3 regions of the Arthrobacter sedimenti genome follow, and region 1 is predicted to be linked to each of the others. Evidence: riboswitches for the same ligand, from Rfam matches in the RefSeq annotation. Region 1 holds a riboswitch; each other region holds the start of a gene.

Evidence for each region. Region 1 has a riboswitch for thiamine pyrophosphate ahead of thiD (bifunctional hydroxymethylpyrimidine kinase/phosphomethylpyrimidine kinase). Riboswitches for the same ligand answer to the same signal wherever they lie in the genome.
Region 2: another riboswitch for thiamine pyrophosphate. It lies ahead of thiO (glycine oxidase ThiO); the one in region 1 lies ahead of thiD (bifunctional hydroxymethylpyrimidine kinase/phosphomethylpyrimidine kinase).
Region 3: another riboswitch for thiamine pyrophosphate. It lies ahead of ACFO0G_RS12160 (ECF transporter S component); the one in region 1 lies ahead of thiD (bifunctional hydroxymethylpyrimidine kinase/phosphomethylpyrimidine kinase).

Annotation. Positions count from the first base shown of each region.
Region 1 covers NZ_JBHSDQ010000003.1:63,370-68,713, reverse strand. The annotation lists gene rplU (50S ribosomal protein L21) at 1-217, opposite strand, end outside; gene thiD (bifunctional hydroxymethylpyrimidine kinase/phosphomethylpyrimidine kinase) at 554-2,074, opposite strand; TPP riboswitch at 2,082-2,179, opposite strand; gene ACFO0G_RS08360 (Rne/Rng family ribonuclease) at 2,329-5,344, opposite strand, start outside.
Region 2 covers NZ_JBHSDQ010000001.1:408,271-413,614, reverse strand. The annotation lists gene ACFO0G_RS01825 (DEAD/DEAH box helicase) at 1-213, opposite strand, end outside; gene ACFO0G_RS01820 (RNB domain-containing ribonuclease) at 505-1,995, opposite strand; gene thiE (thiamine phosphate synthase) at 2,035-2,784, opposite strand; TPP riboswitch at 2,812-2,930, shown strand; gene thiO (glycine oxidase ThiO) at 2,924-4,237, shown strand; gene thiS (sulfur carrier protein ThiS) at 4,234-4,470, shown strand; gene ACFO0G_RS01800 (thiazole synthase) at 4,475-5,290, shown strand.
Region 3 covers NZ_JBHSDQ010000004.1:338,759-344,102, forward strand. The annotation lists gene ACFO0G_RS12150 (energy-coupling factor transporter transmembrane component T family protein) at 1-194, opposite strand, end outside; gene ACFO0G_RS12155 (ABC transporter ATP-binding protein) at 191-1,738, opposite strand; gene ACFO0G_RS12160 (ECF transporter S component) at 1,738-2,361, opposite strand; TPP riboswitch at 2,429-2,569, opposite strand; gene ACFO0G_RS12165 (iron-containing redox enzyme family protein) at 2,848-3,903, shown strand; gene ACFO0G_RS12170 (CDGSH iron-sulfur domain-containing protein) at 3,975-4,238, shown strand; gene ACFO0G_RS12175 (DUF4235 domain-containing protein) at 4,372-4,635, shown strand; gene mnhG (monovalent cation/H(+) antiporter subunit G) at 4,643-5,053, opposite strand; gene ACFO0G_RS12185 (MrpF/PhaF family protein) at 5,043-5,321, opposite strand; gene ACFO0G_RS12190 (Na+/H+ antiporter subunit E) at 5,318-5,344, opposite strand, start outside.

The DNA of each region.
Region 1 (5,344 bases):
CAATCTTAGGACCACGCAGGTCCTGGAGGATTTCAGCCGTAACAGTTACCTTGGCCAGGTCAGCGGCGGCGGAGGTGACCTTGTCACCGTCAACCAGGAGCAGTGCGGGCAGCTCGATGGTGCTGCCGGCTCCACCGGCGACGCGGTTCAGGGTAACGAAGTCTCCAACGGAAACCTTCTCTTGGCGGCCGCCTGCGCGGACAATCGCGTACACCACTTGGGAACTCACTTCTCTCGACGTTTATTACAAAATTTGCGTGCGGCACCCGGCTCAGAAATTGGCTGGGTTCCCGCTGTGCCTCAACGCCGTGGATTTCCCGGGGAAATCCGTGAGCCGTCCCGGTGGAGAAGTCCGCTTGTTATGCACAGCGAATTGCTCCAGGGTCATAACCCAAGTGTTGGCGTAAGCACCGAAGATCCAGAATACGCTAAATCCGTCCACGGCCGCAAATGAGGCTGGTTCCGGCGGCCCGGCTGTGGTAGTAACCACAAACCCGGTGGGCAGCACCGCAACCATGCGAATCAATCATAGCGGCGCTGCTGCCCCCAGCAGTCAGGCATGCAGCCTCGGCGCGTCGAAAAATTCCACTTCCAGTCGGCAGGACTGCTTGAACGCGGTGACCATCGCTGCCCTTTCATGGTCGGAGGCCTTCCGCCCCTCCTCATCCACGATGGCAACAGCCCGGCGGGTGGCTTCGGCGAAGGCCTCGTCGGCATAGGTGCGGAGCCAGGCAGCGTAGGCATGCGCGTCCGGCTCACCGGAGGCAACGAACTGGGCGTGCAGCTTCTCCCCTACCTCGGCATAGAGCCAGAAGCAGGGCAGGACGGCGGCAGCCAGGACAGCATACGAGCCCGACGCCGAAGCTGCGGTGAGGTGGTCGACGTAGGCCTTTGTGACGGGGCCGAGGCCGCCCTGGGCTGGCCGGGTGCTGAGCCAGGAGCGGTGGAGTTCCGTTTCCACCTCGAGGCAATGTTGGGCCGATCCTGCCCAGAACAGCTGTTCGGCCTCCGAGGGGGCCAGGGCGCTGGTGCGGGCCAGCACGCGGGAGTACCCGTTGAGGTAAAGGGCGTCCTGGGCCAGGTAGTAGGCAAAGTCCTTCTCGGCCAGGTCTCCGGTGGCCAGGCCGCGGATGAAGTCCAGCGCATAGATATCGTCGAGGTCCTGTTGGGCTTCCGCCCACAGCCGGGCCGCGAAGCCGCCTTCCTGCAGTGCCGGCCGCAGGTGGTGGAAGTGGTGCACGGGTCCATTCCCCTGGCCCACCTCCAGCAGACCCGAGTTCTCGAGGGCACCCGCCAGCCAGGGCTTGACCGTCCGCAGTGACGCTTCCCAGTCGCCCAGGCGGGCCTGCACCGTTGCCATGGCAGAGGAAAGGGAGCAGCCTGTGCCGTGACTGTTGCGGGTGGAGATCCGGTTGCCCGGGACTTCCACTACGTCCTGTCCCAGCAGGCCCGCGGTGTTGACCAGCGCGTCCGGGCAGTCCGAACCTGCCAGGTGTCCGCCCTTGACCAGCACGGTTGCCCCGGTAGCGTCGGCCAGGCGCCGGCCCTGGGCCAGTGCCTCGTCCCAGTTCCCGGCGGGGGCCGCGCCCACCAGCATGGCAAGCTCGGGCAGGTTTGGGGTGATGAGGTGGGCAAGGGGCAGCAGTTCCCGCAGTGCGGCTTCTGCCGACTCCTGCAGCAGCCGGTCACCGCTGGTGGCAACCATCACCGGATCAAGAACCACGACGGCGGGACGCACCTTTTCGAGCCACCCGCGCACAGTGCGGATCACTTCCCCGTCACCCAGCATGCCTATCTTGACGGCGTCGATGCTGATGTCGTCACTGACGGCATCCAATTGCTGGGCCAGGAAGGCGGCCGGAGGCACGTGCACGGCCTGTACGCCCCTAGTGTTTTGGGCCGTGAGGGCGGTGATGGCGGCCATGCCGTAACCGCCGTGCGCGGCGATGCTTTTGAGGTCTGCCTGGATACCCGCTCCGCCCGACGGGTCCGAGCCCGCGATGGAGAGCACGCGGGGAACGTCACGGCCCGCGGGTAACGCGGCGAATGCACCGGAGGCAACTGGCAGGGGCATGGAAAGGGTGGAAGACAAGAGACATCCCTTCGCCGGTACTAGCCGGACAGGTTCAACGGGTCTGGATCTCAGCCGGCCTTCTGCGCGGCACCCCGTGTCGGTTCCCAGCCTAACCGCTGGGGCCTGTCCGCAGGAAAGGTGACTGCAGGCGCGGGGAGGGTGGCCGCACGCAGGAGTCCCCGCCCTATGGACAGTTCCCCCTGTAATTTACGGGGGAACTGTCCACAAAGCGGGGACTCCTGAATGTTTCTTTGCTACAGCTCCGAGGCCGGGACGCCGACGCCGAGGATGATGGGTTCCTCTGCCGCCTTGCCCGGTTCCGCCGTGGCCTGTGCCTTATCCGTTTCCGGGGCCTTGGCTGCGTGCGAATGGCCTCCGGCAGTCGCCTGGACGTTTTCGTGGTGCTGGACAGCGGTCTCGTTGGCGGCACCCTGGGCACGGCTGGCACCCCGGTGGCGCCGCGGCCTCCGCTGACGCGACTGTTCCAGCGTGTGGTCCGAATAGTCCTTTTCGACGGGAGCATCCATTGCGGGGCGGGCTTCCGCTCCCCCGGTTTCGGCTTGCCGTTCCGGCGCGGGCTGTTCCGTTGCCGGCTGTTTAGGTGCCTGCGGCGTCTCGGCAGCCTTAGCTGGAGCGTCCTCCATGGACGACGCCGGCTGGCCGAGGTGGGCGAACGCTTCAGCGAGCCGGTCCAGGGTGAGGGCGGGCTTGGGCTGCTGCTCCTCCGCATGCTCCACGAACGGAAGCGGGACTTCTTCGCCGCCGAACGTCAGGACAGCTGCGGGACGCGTGGGGGCATCGGCGTCGTACTTCTCCTCTGCCGGAGCGGCCGCCGCAGGCGGGGCTGCCGGCACCTGGCGGGTTGCGGCCACTTCGTCGTCGTGCAAGTGCGCGGCGTGGGCGGCAGCGGCGATGTTTGCCAGGGCAAGCCGGGTGGCTTCTGCCTTGGCGTGCCGCTCAGCGTCCGTGGGCTCCGGGTGGACAGTGTGGACCTGGACGGCAGGCACCGGTGCGGCTTCGGGCTGCTGGCCGCCGCGTCCGCGCCGCCGCTTGCGTTCCGAACGTGCGCCGGGCTGGTTGTTGTCAGTCCGCTGGCCTTCGGTGCGGTGGGCTTCCGGCCGGGCTTCGGGCCGGTTGTCGCTGCGCTGGACGTGGTGGTGCTCGGCGGCAACGACGTTGGCGCGGCGGTGCTCCACGGGATCGTCGTGGGTCACCACGCCGCGGCCGGCGCAGGCCTCGCACTGTTCGCCGAAGACCTCCAGCAGCCCGGTGCCCATGCGCTTGCGGGTCATCTGGACCAGGCCGAGGGAGGTCACTTCGGCAACCTGGTGCTTGGTGCGGTCGCGGCCCAGGCATTCCACCAGGCGGCGCAGCACCAGGTCGCGGTTGGATTCGAGCACCATGTCGATGAAGTCGATCACGATGATGCCGCCGATATCGCGCAGCCGCAGCTGGCGCACCACTTCCTCGGCAGCTTCAAGGTTGTTCTTGGTGACGGTTTCCTCGAGGTTGCCGCCGCTGCCGGTGAACTTGCCGGTGTTGACGTCCACTACTGTCATGGCCTCGGTGCGGTCGATCACCAGGGAGCCGCCGGAGGGCAGGAAGACCTTCCGTTCGAGGGCCTTGTGGATCTGCTCATCGATGCGCCAGGCGGAGAAGATGTCCTGGTCCTTGGTCCACTTTTCGAGGCGGCCCACCAGGTCCGGGGCCACGTAGGTCACGTAGGCCTCGATGGTGTCCCATGCTTCCTCACCGGAGACGATGAGCTTGGAGAAGTCCTCGTTGAAGACGTCGCGGACCACCTTGATGGTCAGGTCCGGCTCGCCGTAGAGCAGTTCGGGGGCCAGGATCTTGGTGGAGGCAGACTGGCTTTCAATGCCTTCCCACTGGGCCCGCAGCCGGTTGATATCGTGCGTGAGCTCTTCCTCGGAAGCGCCCTCGGCGGCCGTGCGGACAATGACGCCGGCGTGCTCGGGCAGGCGGTCCTTGAGGATGCGCTTGAGGCGGTTCCGTTCGACGTCGGGCAGCTTGCGCGAGATGCCGGTCATGGATCCGCCGGGTACGTACACCAGGTAGCGTCCGGGCAGCGAGATCTGGCTGGTGAGGCGGGCGCCCTTATGGCCCACGGGGTCCTTGGTGACCTGGACCAGGACGGTATCGCCGGACTTCAGCGCGTTCTCGATGCGGCGCTGCTTGCCCTCGAGGTTCACGGCTTCCCAGTTGACCTCGCCGGCGTACAGGACCGCGTTGCGGCCGCGCCCAATGTCAACGAACGCCGCTTCCATGGACGGCAGCACGTTCTGGACCTTGCCCAGGTACACGTTGCCGATCAGCGAATCCTGCTGCGTCTTGGACACGAAGTGCTCGGCCAGCACGCCGTCTTCGAGGACGGCGATCTGGATCCTGTCGTCGCGCTGGCGCACGATCATCTGCCGGTCCACCGACTCGCGGCGCGCCAGGAACTCAGCCTCGGTGATGACCGTGCGGCGGCGGCCCGTGTCACGGGACTCGCGACGGCGCTGTTTCTTGGCTTCCAGGCGGGTGGAACCCTTGACACTGGTGACGCGGTTGCTGGCCGGAGCCTCGCTCACAGTCCGCGGGGCACGGACGCGCGTCACCGTGTTGGGGGGATCATCGTCCCCGCCGCCCGTCAGCTCAAGGTCCTGGTCCCCGCGGCGGCGGCGACGGCGACGGCGGGACGTCACGCCGTCCTCCACCGTCCCTGCGGTGTCCTCGTCGGCTTCGTCCTCGGCGTCGGCTTCAGCGCTGCCGTCCTCGTTGTCCTCTTCAGCCCTGTCCCCGACCCGGCTGCGGCCCCTGCGGCCCCGGCTGCGGCGCCGGCGGCGGCTGGAGGAATCATCCGTATCTTCGGTTTCTTCCTCGTCAGGCTCCTCGGCAGCGGGGGCTGTGGGACGGACCACGGTGCTGAGGTCCGGCGCCTGGAAGAGCACCGAGGTGGGGGAAGCGGGTTCCAGGAACAGGGAAGCGAAGGCGCTGGCGGCGGCAGGCTCTTCGGTCTTTGCCGCAGCGGGGGCCGCCTGCTGCGGTTCTTCGGCTTTTTCCCCGGCCTGCGCGGCGGCGGGCTCCTGCTCCGGCTGCTCTGCCTGCTCCACGGCAGGTTCCTGTGCGGATGCGGCTTCCTGGACCGGCTCCTGCGCGGCGGCAACCGGTGCTGCTGATCCCTCAACCACGGCATCAGTGGCGGCGGGTGCCGGCTCTGCGCTGGCGGGGGAAGCGACCTTGCGGGTGGCTACCCGACGGCGGCGGACC
Region 2 (5,344 bases), on a different contig from region 1:
GGCCACCGGCAGGGTCATGGCCTGGATGGGGAAGGGGTGCGTGATCCCGGCGTCGGCCAGGGACTCCACGATGTCTTCGCGGACGTTGTAGTCGGCAAAGGACTTCTCGGCGATCTCGTGCGGCGTCTCGTCCGAGATGATGGTCTCTTCCGGTTCGATGGTCTCGGTACCGGACACGTCGCTCAGAAGCTGGTGGGTATGCAATTCACTCACAGGGGAGTTTCCTTATTCATTTAGGCATTGGCGCTGCCTGCTCAACGGGCCGGCCAAGGCTGGCCGCTCCGGAGCACGCTCTGGCGCGCAAGCGATTCCAGTGGAAGCCGATCGCGGGCTATCTAATGCTGGCACTGGGGACCAGCGGGCAAATCTCAAGATCGCGTAGGGGCGGGCTTGTTGGTTTCAAATGGAGGAAATCAACGACCGGGCATCCAGTTCTACCCCTCCAGTCTAGCCGCATGGGTGCGGAAACACGCTTTCGGCCCGCCTGCGGCGTCCGCTGGTTCCTCAGCAAACGAGTTCGAAGTGGATCTCCCGGGTGGTGATGTCCGAGGACACCAGCCGGACCCGTACCTTGGTGCCGGATTCCAATTCGCCGGCGCAGCGCGCGGTCACCGCGGGTTCTGCGATCTGGATGATCCCGGAGCTTCCGTTGCCGTTCTTCGCATTGCCATTGCCATTTCTCCCGTTGCTTCCACTGCCGTTCTGCGGCTTGGACCCGGAGATTACGATCGCGTCGAACTCCTGCCCGATGTGGTTCAGCAGCAGGGCCGCCTCCACGGTGTCCAGGGCCAGGCGTTCCATCCGGGACGCCAGCTGGTCCGATCCCGCCATGATGCCAGGCAGCAGCGGCAGGGCTTCGCGTGCCCAGCCGGGAACATCGCCGCCATTGCTCAGGGCCTCGCAGATGACCAGGACGAAGCGGTCCACCAAGCGGCGCAGCGGCGCGGTGGTGTGGGCATACGCCGCGCCGATGGCGGACTGGATCCCATCCTCGGGGACGGTTCCGTCAAAGGCGGTGTAGGAGGCTCCGCGGAACAGCATGCCTGCCGAATGCATGATGGCCAGCTGCCTCGGGTCGGTGGGATCCAGTGACCGCAGGTATTCGCCGTAGCTGACTTCGCCGTCCCACGGCCTGCCCAGCACCTCGGTCTGCAGCCGGAAATGCCTCAGGGACCGTTCATCCGGGGCCGGCATAGTTCGCAGGATGCCCACCTTGCCCTCCAGCATGAGCTCCGCCGCCGCCATCCCGGTCATCAACGAAATCTGCGCGTTCCAGTCCTCCACGGGAAGCTGCGGAACGGCGTCAATCCGGTAGCCGCCGTCGGGCAGTTGGACGATCTCCTGTTCGGGCATGTTGAGGCTGGCGCCTTCACGCGCCCGCTCCAGTGCCACCCGCTTCAGGCCCACCTCGCGGAGCAGATGGAGCACGGGGGAGGCCGTCCCGGCGTCGAGGTCTGCCTGGGCGCCCTTGTAGCTGAGCTTGTCACGGCTGCGGACCCGCGCCCGGCGGACGCCCACTGTCAGGACGGTTGCTTCGCCGTCGAGAGTGAAATCCCATACGAAGGCAGAACACTCCTGGCCGGGCAGCAGGCTCCCGGCCCCTTCGCTGATGACTTCCGGGTGCAGCGGGATCCGGCCGTCCGGTGCGTAGAACGTCTGTCCGCGCCGCCGCGTCTCGGCGTCCAGGGGACCTCCCGGCGCAACGAAGGCCGGAACATCGGCGATCGCGTACATCACGCGGTAGCCGTCCCCGTCCAATTCGATGAACACCGCCTGGTCCAGGTCCGTGGAGGACGCCGGGTCGATAGTGACAAACTCGACGGCGGTCAGGTCGTAGGACGGCAGTTGCAGCGCCGCCACGGCGGCCAGGGCGTCTTCCACGGCTTCGGCGGGATAGGGGCCGGGAAGTTCAAGTTCCGTCCGCAGCAGGCCCAGCGCCTCTTCCAAGGCATTCTTGTGGTCGTGAACGTTGGGAGCCAGCCGATGATGTGACACAAAATTCAGCGTAGCCCCAAGTTCCGCGATTAAGCAGGCTCAGGAGCCGGCGGCGTCCAGCGCGTCGAGGAGGGAGGCAGCAGCTGCGGCGGGATCAGGGGCTTCGGTGATGGTGCGGACCACCACGATCCTGCGCGCACCCGCCTCCGCCACCTGGTGGACGTTGCCGTGGTCGATGCCGCCAATGGCAAACCAGGGCACGGGATCGGCAGCCTGCCGGGACGCCCCGGCTGCGTACTTCACCAGTTCGGGACCGACGGCGGCCCTACCGGGTTTGGTGGGGGTGGCCCAGACCGGACCCACGCAGAAGTAGTCCAGCCCGGAGGGGCCGGCGGTTGCGGCCAGGGCGGCATCCACCTGTTCGGTGGTGTGGCTGGAAAGTCCGATGGCGGCGTTGCCGTTGACCAGAGTGCGTGCTGCCGCCAGCGGCAGGTCCTTCTGGCCAATGTGGAACACGGGGGCCCCGGAAAGCACGGCGATGTCGGCGCGGTCATTGACCGCCCACAGCTTGCCGTGACGGACCGCCACTTCCTTCAGCACCGCCAAGAGGTCCAGTTCCTCGGCGGCTTCGATGGTCTTGTCACGCAGCTGGATGATGTCCACGCCGCCGGCAAACGCCGCGTCCACGAACTCCGCAAAGTCGCCGCGGTCCCGCCGCGCATCGGTGCAGAGGTACAGGCGCGCCGCCTTGAGGGCCTCGCTGTCGCGGGCATTGACAACCTCGGCACTGGCAACTCCGCCGGCCGGAGCATGGGAACCTGCGGGAAAGGATGAGGTGGTCGCATTCATGCCTGCAAGCCTAGTTCCTCTAAACTGGGGAGGTACTGCGGGAGCCCGCGGCAGCTGTCACAAAGCGCCGGGCTGAGAGGGCGTCAGAGCCGACCGCTTGACCTGATCCGGTTAATGCCGGCGTAGGGAAGGAACCCAGATGCATACCCCCGGCACCGCTCAGCCCGCATCCGTTGACGCGTCCATCCCCTCCACCCTTCGTGCCGACGTCGCCGTCATTGGCGGGGGAGTGGTGGGACATGGCATCGCCTGGGAATTGCAGCGTTCCGGACGCTCCGTCGTCCTCATCGACGATGCGCCCGGCGCCGGCGCCAGCTGGGCCGCGGCCGGCATGCTGGCCCCGGTGAGCGAACTGCACTACCAGGAGGAGGACCTCCTGGAACTCATGCTGGAGGCATCGTCACGGTGGCCGGCGTTCGCTGCCGGTGTCACCGATGCATCGGGGGCGGATTCCGGATACCTCACGACGCCGACACTCGCCGTGGGTGCCGACGCCGCCGACCGCCGCGCGCTGATGGACCTGCGCACAGTCCAGCAGGCGAGCGGCCTGGCCGTGGAACCCCTGACCGTGCGGGAGGCCCGCAAACGCGAACCCCTCCTCAGCCCTGCCATCGCCTGTGCCCTCGACACCCTGGCGGACCACCAGGTGGATCCCCGCCGGTTGGTGGCGGCCCTGCGGCAGGCCCTGGCCCGCGCCGCCCAAGAGTTGCCTGGCCTGGTCGTGGCCGGTGCGGTGGACGGGTACGCCGTGCCGAAACGGGCAGCCGGGCTGATGTGGGAAGGTGGAACGGTCGCCGGCGTCCGGCTCGCCGGTGGCGGTGCCGTCCTGGCAACAGAAACCGTGGTGGCCAACGGCCTGCAGTCAGGCGCGCTCGCGGACCTGCCCCGTGGCCTCGAACTGCCGCTGCGGCCCGTCCACGGGGACATCCTCCGCCTTGCGGTTCCCCGGCACCTCCAGCCCCTGGTGACAGCAACGGTGCGGGGCCTGGTCCACGGAGTCCCGGTCTACATCGTCCCGCGGCAGGACGGGACCGTGGTGATTGGAGCCACCCAGCGCGAGGACGCCCTGTCCGATGCCGTCAGCGCCGGCGGCGTCTACCAGCTACTGCGCGATGCCCAGGCCCTGGTGCCCGCCGTCGCCGAACTCGAATTGCTGGAGTGCACCGCCCGTGCCCGCCCCGGAACCCCGGACAATGCACCGCTGCTGGGGCGGGTGCCGGTGGACCTGGCCTTAGGAAGCGAAGGATCCGGAGCGGATTCCGGTCACGTCCCGGGGCTCATCATCGCCACCGGGTTCTTCCGTCACGGCGTCCTCCTCACACCTGCGGCAGCAGCAATTTGCGCGGAACTGCTGGACGGAAAAGCCGACCCCCGCTGGGCACCCTTCAGCCCCGACCGGTTCTCCAGGCCGGCACCGGCGGCAAAAGACACCGATATCAAGGAGACAGCGTGAACATCACCCTCAACGGCAACCCGCACGCGGTGGCGAACGGCGCCTCCATCACCACGCTCGTCAGCCAGGTCACCGGACGCCCGCTGGCTGACAACGGGCAGGCGACGGACGGTGGGAAACTGGGCGTCGCCGTCGCCCATAACGCCCAGGTGGTGCCGCGCAGCCAATGGTTCGCCACGGTGCTCGCCGAGGGCGACGACATCGAACTCGTTACAGCAGTACAGGGAGGCTGACGCCATGACCGAAACCAGCACCATCAACCCCGCCGGGAACACAGGTGCCGCCGACGCCCTGGTGATTGACGGCGTCGCCCTCGGCTCCCGCCTCATCATGGGCACCGGCGGGGCGCCCAGCCTGGACGGCCTGGGCGCAGCGCTCCTGGCCTCCGGCACTGCCCTGACCACCGTGGCCATGCGTCGTTACTCAACCGCCGAAACCGGCTCGCTGTTCCAGCTGCTGGTGGACCACGGGATCCGGGTGCTGCCCAACACCGCCGGTTGCTTCACCGCCAGGGACGCGGTCCTCACGGCGGAACTGGCCCGCGAAGCCCTGGAAACCGACTGGGTGAAACTGGAGGTCATCGCCGACGAACAGACCCTCCTGCCCGACGCCGTGGAGCTCGTGGAGGCCACGGAGCAACTGGTCAACCGCGGCTTCAAGGTCTTCGCCTACACCAACGACGACCCCGTGCTTGCCCTGCGGCTCGAAAACCTCGGCGCCACCGCCGTGATGCCCCTGGGCGCCCCGATCGGGACCGGCCTGGGGATCCTGAACCCGCACAACATCGAGCTCATCGTTTCGCGCGCATCGGTTCCGGTGGTCCTGGACGCCGGTATCGGTACGGCGTCCGACGCCGCCCTTGCCATGGAGCTGGGCTGTGACGCCGTACTGCTGGCCACGGCCGTGACGCGCGCGCAGAACCCGGCCCTCATGGGCGAGGCATTCAAGCACGCTGTGATCGCGGGCAGGATGGCCAGGGCAGCGGGCCGGATTCCCCGCCGGGAGCACGCCCTTGCGTCGTCGGCTATGGAGGGCCGGGCGGAGTTCCTCTGACCGCCGCTTAATCTGATCAATCCTTAAATGGCTGTGGCCACTACCCCTGGGGGT
Region 3 (5,344 bases), on a different contig from region 1:
TGCCACAGCAGGGACAGGGTGAGCCCGGCCAGGGGAAACAGCAGCAGCTCAAAGACCAGTGCCACGGAGGCCGAAACCCAGTCGATGGACAGGGCAAGGACGGCCGTGATGAGCAGGACCGCCGCGAATTTGCTGAGTGGATTGGCGCGGGTCAGGAGCGCGCGGTTGCCGCTGAGGGTGAGTTGCTGCCTCATGGCGCCACCGCTTCCGCAGCGGCCATGCGCAGCTCCTCGCCGCCCAGCGCCTCCGTGAATTCGGCGTCGTGGGTCACGGAAACCACCGCCGTTCCGGCGTCAAGCAGCTCGGACAGGAACGAGGCCAGCTCGGCCCAGGTGTTGGCATCCTGCCCGAAGGTGGGCTCGTCAAGGACAAGGACCTGGGGGCTGGCGGCAAGGACGGTGGCCACGGACAGCCGCCGCTTTTCACCCCCGGAGAGCGTGTAAGGGTTGGCGTCCACCAGTTGGGTGAGCCGCAGCCTCTCCAGCAGCTCGTCAACCCGGCCCTCCCCGTGGCCCAGGTGCCGGGGACCAAAGCGCAGCTCATCCAGCACCTTGCCGGTCACGAACTGGTGCTCAGGCTCCTGGAACACCGTCCCCACGCGCGAAATCAACTGCTCGGCCTTCCACCGGACCGGGTCGATGCCCGCACCGCGGCTCAGGTCCAGGGTGGCGGACACCTTTCCGGACACCGGCTCCAGGAGGCCGGCGAGGGTCAGCGCGAACGTGGACTTGCCGGCGCCGTTGGGACCGGTGATGGCCAGCGCCTGCCCGGCGCGGACCTGGGCGGCTACACCTTCCTGGACGGGGACGGGCGGGATTTTGCGGAAGCCATGGCGGCGGGAACGTTCGCGGGAGACGCCCAGCTGTTCGGCGGCCAGCAGGAGGTTGCCCGTTCCCGGCGCCGGCACCGCAGCCCGGGCCCGGGTGGCCGGGACGTACCCGGGGACCCATACCCCTGCGGTGGCGAGCATGGTCCGTGCCTCGCTGAGTACCCGGTCCGGCGGCCCGTCCAGGAGCACGGCGGGCTCGCTGGACGAGCCCGGCTGCAGGACCACGATCCGGTCCACCAAGTCCTTCCACACGGACACGCGGTGCTCCACCACCACCAGCGTGGCCCCCGTCTTGTCCAGGCAGCGCGCCACGGCGTCGCGGACTTCCAGCACCCCGTCCGGGTCCAGGTTGGCGGTGGGCTCGTCCAGCAGGATCAGCCCCGGCCGCATGGCCAGGATCCCCGCCAGCGCCAGGCGCTGCTTTTGCCCGCCGGACAGGGCCGACGTCGGGTGGTCCAGCGGGAGGTGGGACAGTCCGACGTCGGCAAGCGCCTCGTGCACGCGCGCCCAGATGGCATCCCGCGGCACGGCAAGGTTCTCGGCGCCGAAGGCGACGTCGTCCCCCACGCGCGAAAGGACCACCTGCGTCTCCGGGTCCTGCTGCATCAGGCCGGCGCGGCCACGCTGGGAGCGGGGCACGGCACCGTCAACCAGCAGCGAACCCGACTCGTCGGCGTCGCCTGCCTCGCCGTCGTCGTTGATGTCTCCCAGCACGCCGGCGAGGGCATGGAGGAGCGTCGACTTTCCGGCGCCCGAGGGGCCAAGCAGCAGCACCCGCTCGCCGGGGCGGATGTCCAGGTCAAGGGCATGGACGGCGGGCTTGGCCCTGCCGGCGTGCCGCCAGCCCCAGCCGCGGGCGGTGACGGCGGCTGGGCGGACGGGGCCGCCGGCGCCCTGGGAGGGTGCCATCAGGAGAAGACTGGCTCCGTGGCAGCCTTGCGGGAGGCGAAGGAGCTCAGGACGCCGGTGCGGGCCAGGCCGCGGGTGGCGAGCCAGGCCAGGGCACCTGCCAGGACTGCCCCGGAAATGGTGGTGAGGACGATGTAGGCGAACTTGTCCGCGCCCGAGTAGGCGATGTTCCAGCCCCACGGCGCAAAGGAGTCATTCAGGCCGCAGAAGAATCCGGCCGCGGCGCCGGCGAGCAGCGATACGGGCAGGTTGAACTTGCGGTACACGAAGATTGCGAAGATGATTTCCGCGCCGAGGCCCTGGATGAAGCCCGAGAAGAGGACCGAGGCGCCGTACTGGGAGCCCATGAGCAGTTCCCCGGTGGCGGCCACGGTTTCGCAGAACAGGGCGGCGCCGGGCTTGCGGATGATGAGCATGCCCAGCACGCCCGGGATCATCCATCCGCCGGCCAGCAGCCCGGTGAGGGGTGGGTAGGCGGCGTTCATGGGGGCCGACAGCGCTGCCGCGCCCTGGTCCCACGCCCAGAAGATGACGCCGCCGGCGATGGCCACCAGCGCAGCCACCACGATGTCCACGACGCGCCAGGACCTGCTGGTGGTCTTCTTGATTGCTGCAGTGCTCATGTGATCCTCCTGGGAAACAGGAGGGGAAAGTGGACCCGGCTGACGGCCCGTTGCCGTGCAGCCGCGACACTTTGAGAACTCGACTCCCTTGCGCCGGTACTAACCGGATCAGGTTCGAGGGTCTGCGGCTGTCCGCACTCTCAGCGCCCACCTGCGGTGCCCGGCTTGTGCCAGGATGCCCGACGGCGGCGCTCCCCTGTCGTTTTTAGTGTTGCTTTTTGGTTTGGGTAAGGCTTGTGATTGCCCTTCCGGGCGTGCTCCAGTTTACACCGGCCGGCGCAGGATTGAGGGCTGCGGGCGCCAAGCGGACCGGATGTGACCGGCCGCTTTGTGATGGCGTGACGCCTGGAGGTCAGTGCGCTTAGCTTTTATTAGTAATCATGCTTACTATGTTGTCTCCCGGGTTTCGAGGAGGACGGGCATGGGACTCACCATGGGCGGCCCCCCGTTCGTTCCCGTCAGCAGTGCGGCAGACCAAGGAGCACCATGAGAATCCCGGAACCCAGAGGACCCGTCAGCAGCGCACTGTTCCAGGTCCTGGCGCAGGCTCCGGACACCGCCGGGCCGGGCCTGGACGGGCTGTACTCCCTGGTGGTGCGGCAGCTGGCCGGGTCCGGCGACATCATCTCCGACGAGGACATCCAACTTTCGCTTTTCTGCCTTTACGAACTCCATTACTCCGGCCTGGACGGCGTTTCAGACCTCTGGGAATGGGAGCCGGCGCTGATCAGCGTCCGGCGGTTGATCGAGGAACCCTTCGAAGCGGCACTGCGCGCTGCCGCGTACCAAACCGCCGGGAACTTCGAACTGCCCGGCGGGGTTGCCATGACCAGCGACGCGGTTGCCGACGTCCTCTTTGGCCTGGCCGCCACGGATACCGGTCCCAGCGTGTCCCGCTACGTGGCCAGGAAAGCCACACTGGACCAGCTCAAAGAGTTCCTGGTCCACAAGTCCATGTACCAACTGAAGGAAGCCGATCCGCACACATGGGCCATTCCGCGGCTCAGCGGCCGGCCGAAGGCGGCCCTGGTGGAAATCCAGGCGGACGAATACGGCGGCGGCCGGCCTGAGCGGATGCACAGCGCGCTGTTTGCCCGGACCATGCGCGGCCTGGGCCTGGACGACAGCTACGGCGCCTACGTGGACGCCGTACCGGCGGTCTCCCTGGCTTCGGTCAACCTCATGTCGCTCTGCGGCCTGAACCGGCGGCTCCGCGGTGCCATCACCGGGCACCTGGCAATCTACGAAATGACGTCCTCCCAGCCCAACCGCTTCTACGGCAACGGATTCCGCCGGCACGGCTTCGGCCCGGAAATCACGCACTACTTTGACGAGCACGTGGAGGCCGACGCCGTCCACGAACAGATCGCCGGACGCGACCTCGCCGGCGGCCTGGTGGAAGCTGAACCCCAACTGCTGGCCGACGTCCTGTTCGGGGCCACGGCCGTCATGGCCATCGACAGCCGCCTTTCCGCCCACCTGATGTCGTCCTGGGAAGCCGGGCAGACTTCACTCCGGGCGGCCGTGCCGGCGGCAGCGTGACAGGCGCCGCCGCGGCAGGGCCAGGGCGTCCCGGGCCGGCCAGAAACAACAACGATGGATGCGGTGCAGGCATGAGCCTGGAACAGCAGGGAACAGGAGCCGACATGGACCAGGTACACGAGGAGCAGGAACCTGCCGCGAGCTCGATCGTGGTTTGCCCGGACGGGCCACTCATTGTCCGGGGCGAATTTGAGATCGTCACCCCATCCGGCGGTGCCGTGCCCCGGGAGCGGAAAACGGTGGCCTTGTGCCGGTGCGGGGCGTCCGCCATCAAGCCCTACTGCGACGGCACGCACAAGATGATCAAGTTCCGCACCGAGCCCCAGGCCACCTAGCCAGCCGGCGGGCTAGCCAGTTCAACAAGCCCCGCCGGCCGGCCACGCCCTTGCCCCGACTCTTGCCGGGACCGCGACGGGTGTACGGCTAGGCTGGAGGCAGTCCGTTTTCCGTCCGCAAGGAGTATTAGGAATGAACCTTCTCATCAAGCTGCTCGGGACCGGGGTGAGCCTCGGCGCAGGCCTGGCCGGCACCAAGCTGGTCAACACCATCTGGGAAAAGACCACCGGACAGAAGCCGCCCACCGGCAAGCACGAGGATGTCCCCACCAGCCTACGTTCGGCGTTGACCTTTGCACTGATCTCGGCATCGGTCAGCGCCATCATCCAGGTCCTGGCAAACCGCGGCACCCAGCGCGCCATTGCCCGGTTCGCCAAGACCCAGGACATCGTCTAGCTCTTCCTTAGCGTTGCCGGCCGTCGTCGGGGCTGTCCTTCCGGGCAGCCTCGGCGGCGGCTTTTTGCACCACGGCCTCCAGCTCATCGGCGGTGAGCAGCTCCCGGTGCAGGTGCTTGGTCCGGTAGCCCGCGCGGCCCACCATGTGCGCGGATACGGGCACCGTCAGCAGCTGGAAGATCCAGGCCACCACCAGCACCGGCCACACCCACCATGTCCGCATCTGCAGCCCAATCGCGGCCAGCAGCAGGAACAGGCCCAGGACCTGCGGCTTGGTGGCCGCGTGCATGCGGCTCAGCAGGTCCGGGAAACGGAGCAGGCCGATCGCGGCGCCCAGGGACATGAGCGCCCCCACCACCATGAACACGGCCGACACAAGGTCGATCCAGGCGTCAGGGCCCGAAAAGTCAGGATTCATCAGGCTTCACCCTCCGGTCCGCCACGAACCTGGCCACCGTCACGGACCCGATGAAGCCGATGACGGAGATGGCCACCACCAGCATCAGGTTGTTCAGGTGCCGGTTCACGGCCATGTCGATGCACAGCGCCCCGCCCAGGATGGCCAGCAGCACGTCGGTGGCGAGCACCCGGTCCAGCAGCGAAGGTCCGCGGGCGATCCGGATGATGGCTGCGGCCGCGGCCAGCGAAAAGATGACGGCTGTAACAGCCAGGACTACGTTCATCATGCGGCGGCCTCCATGCGGACGGC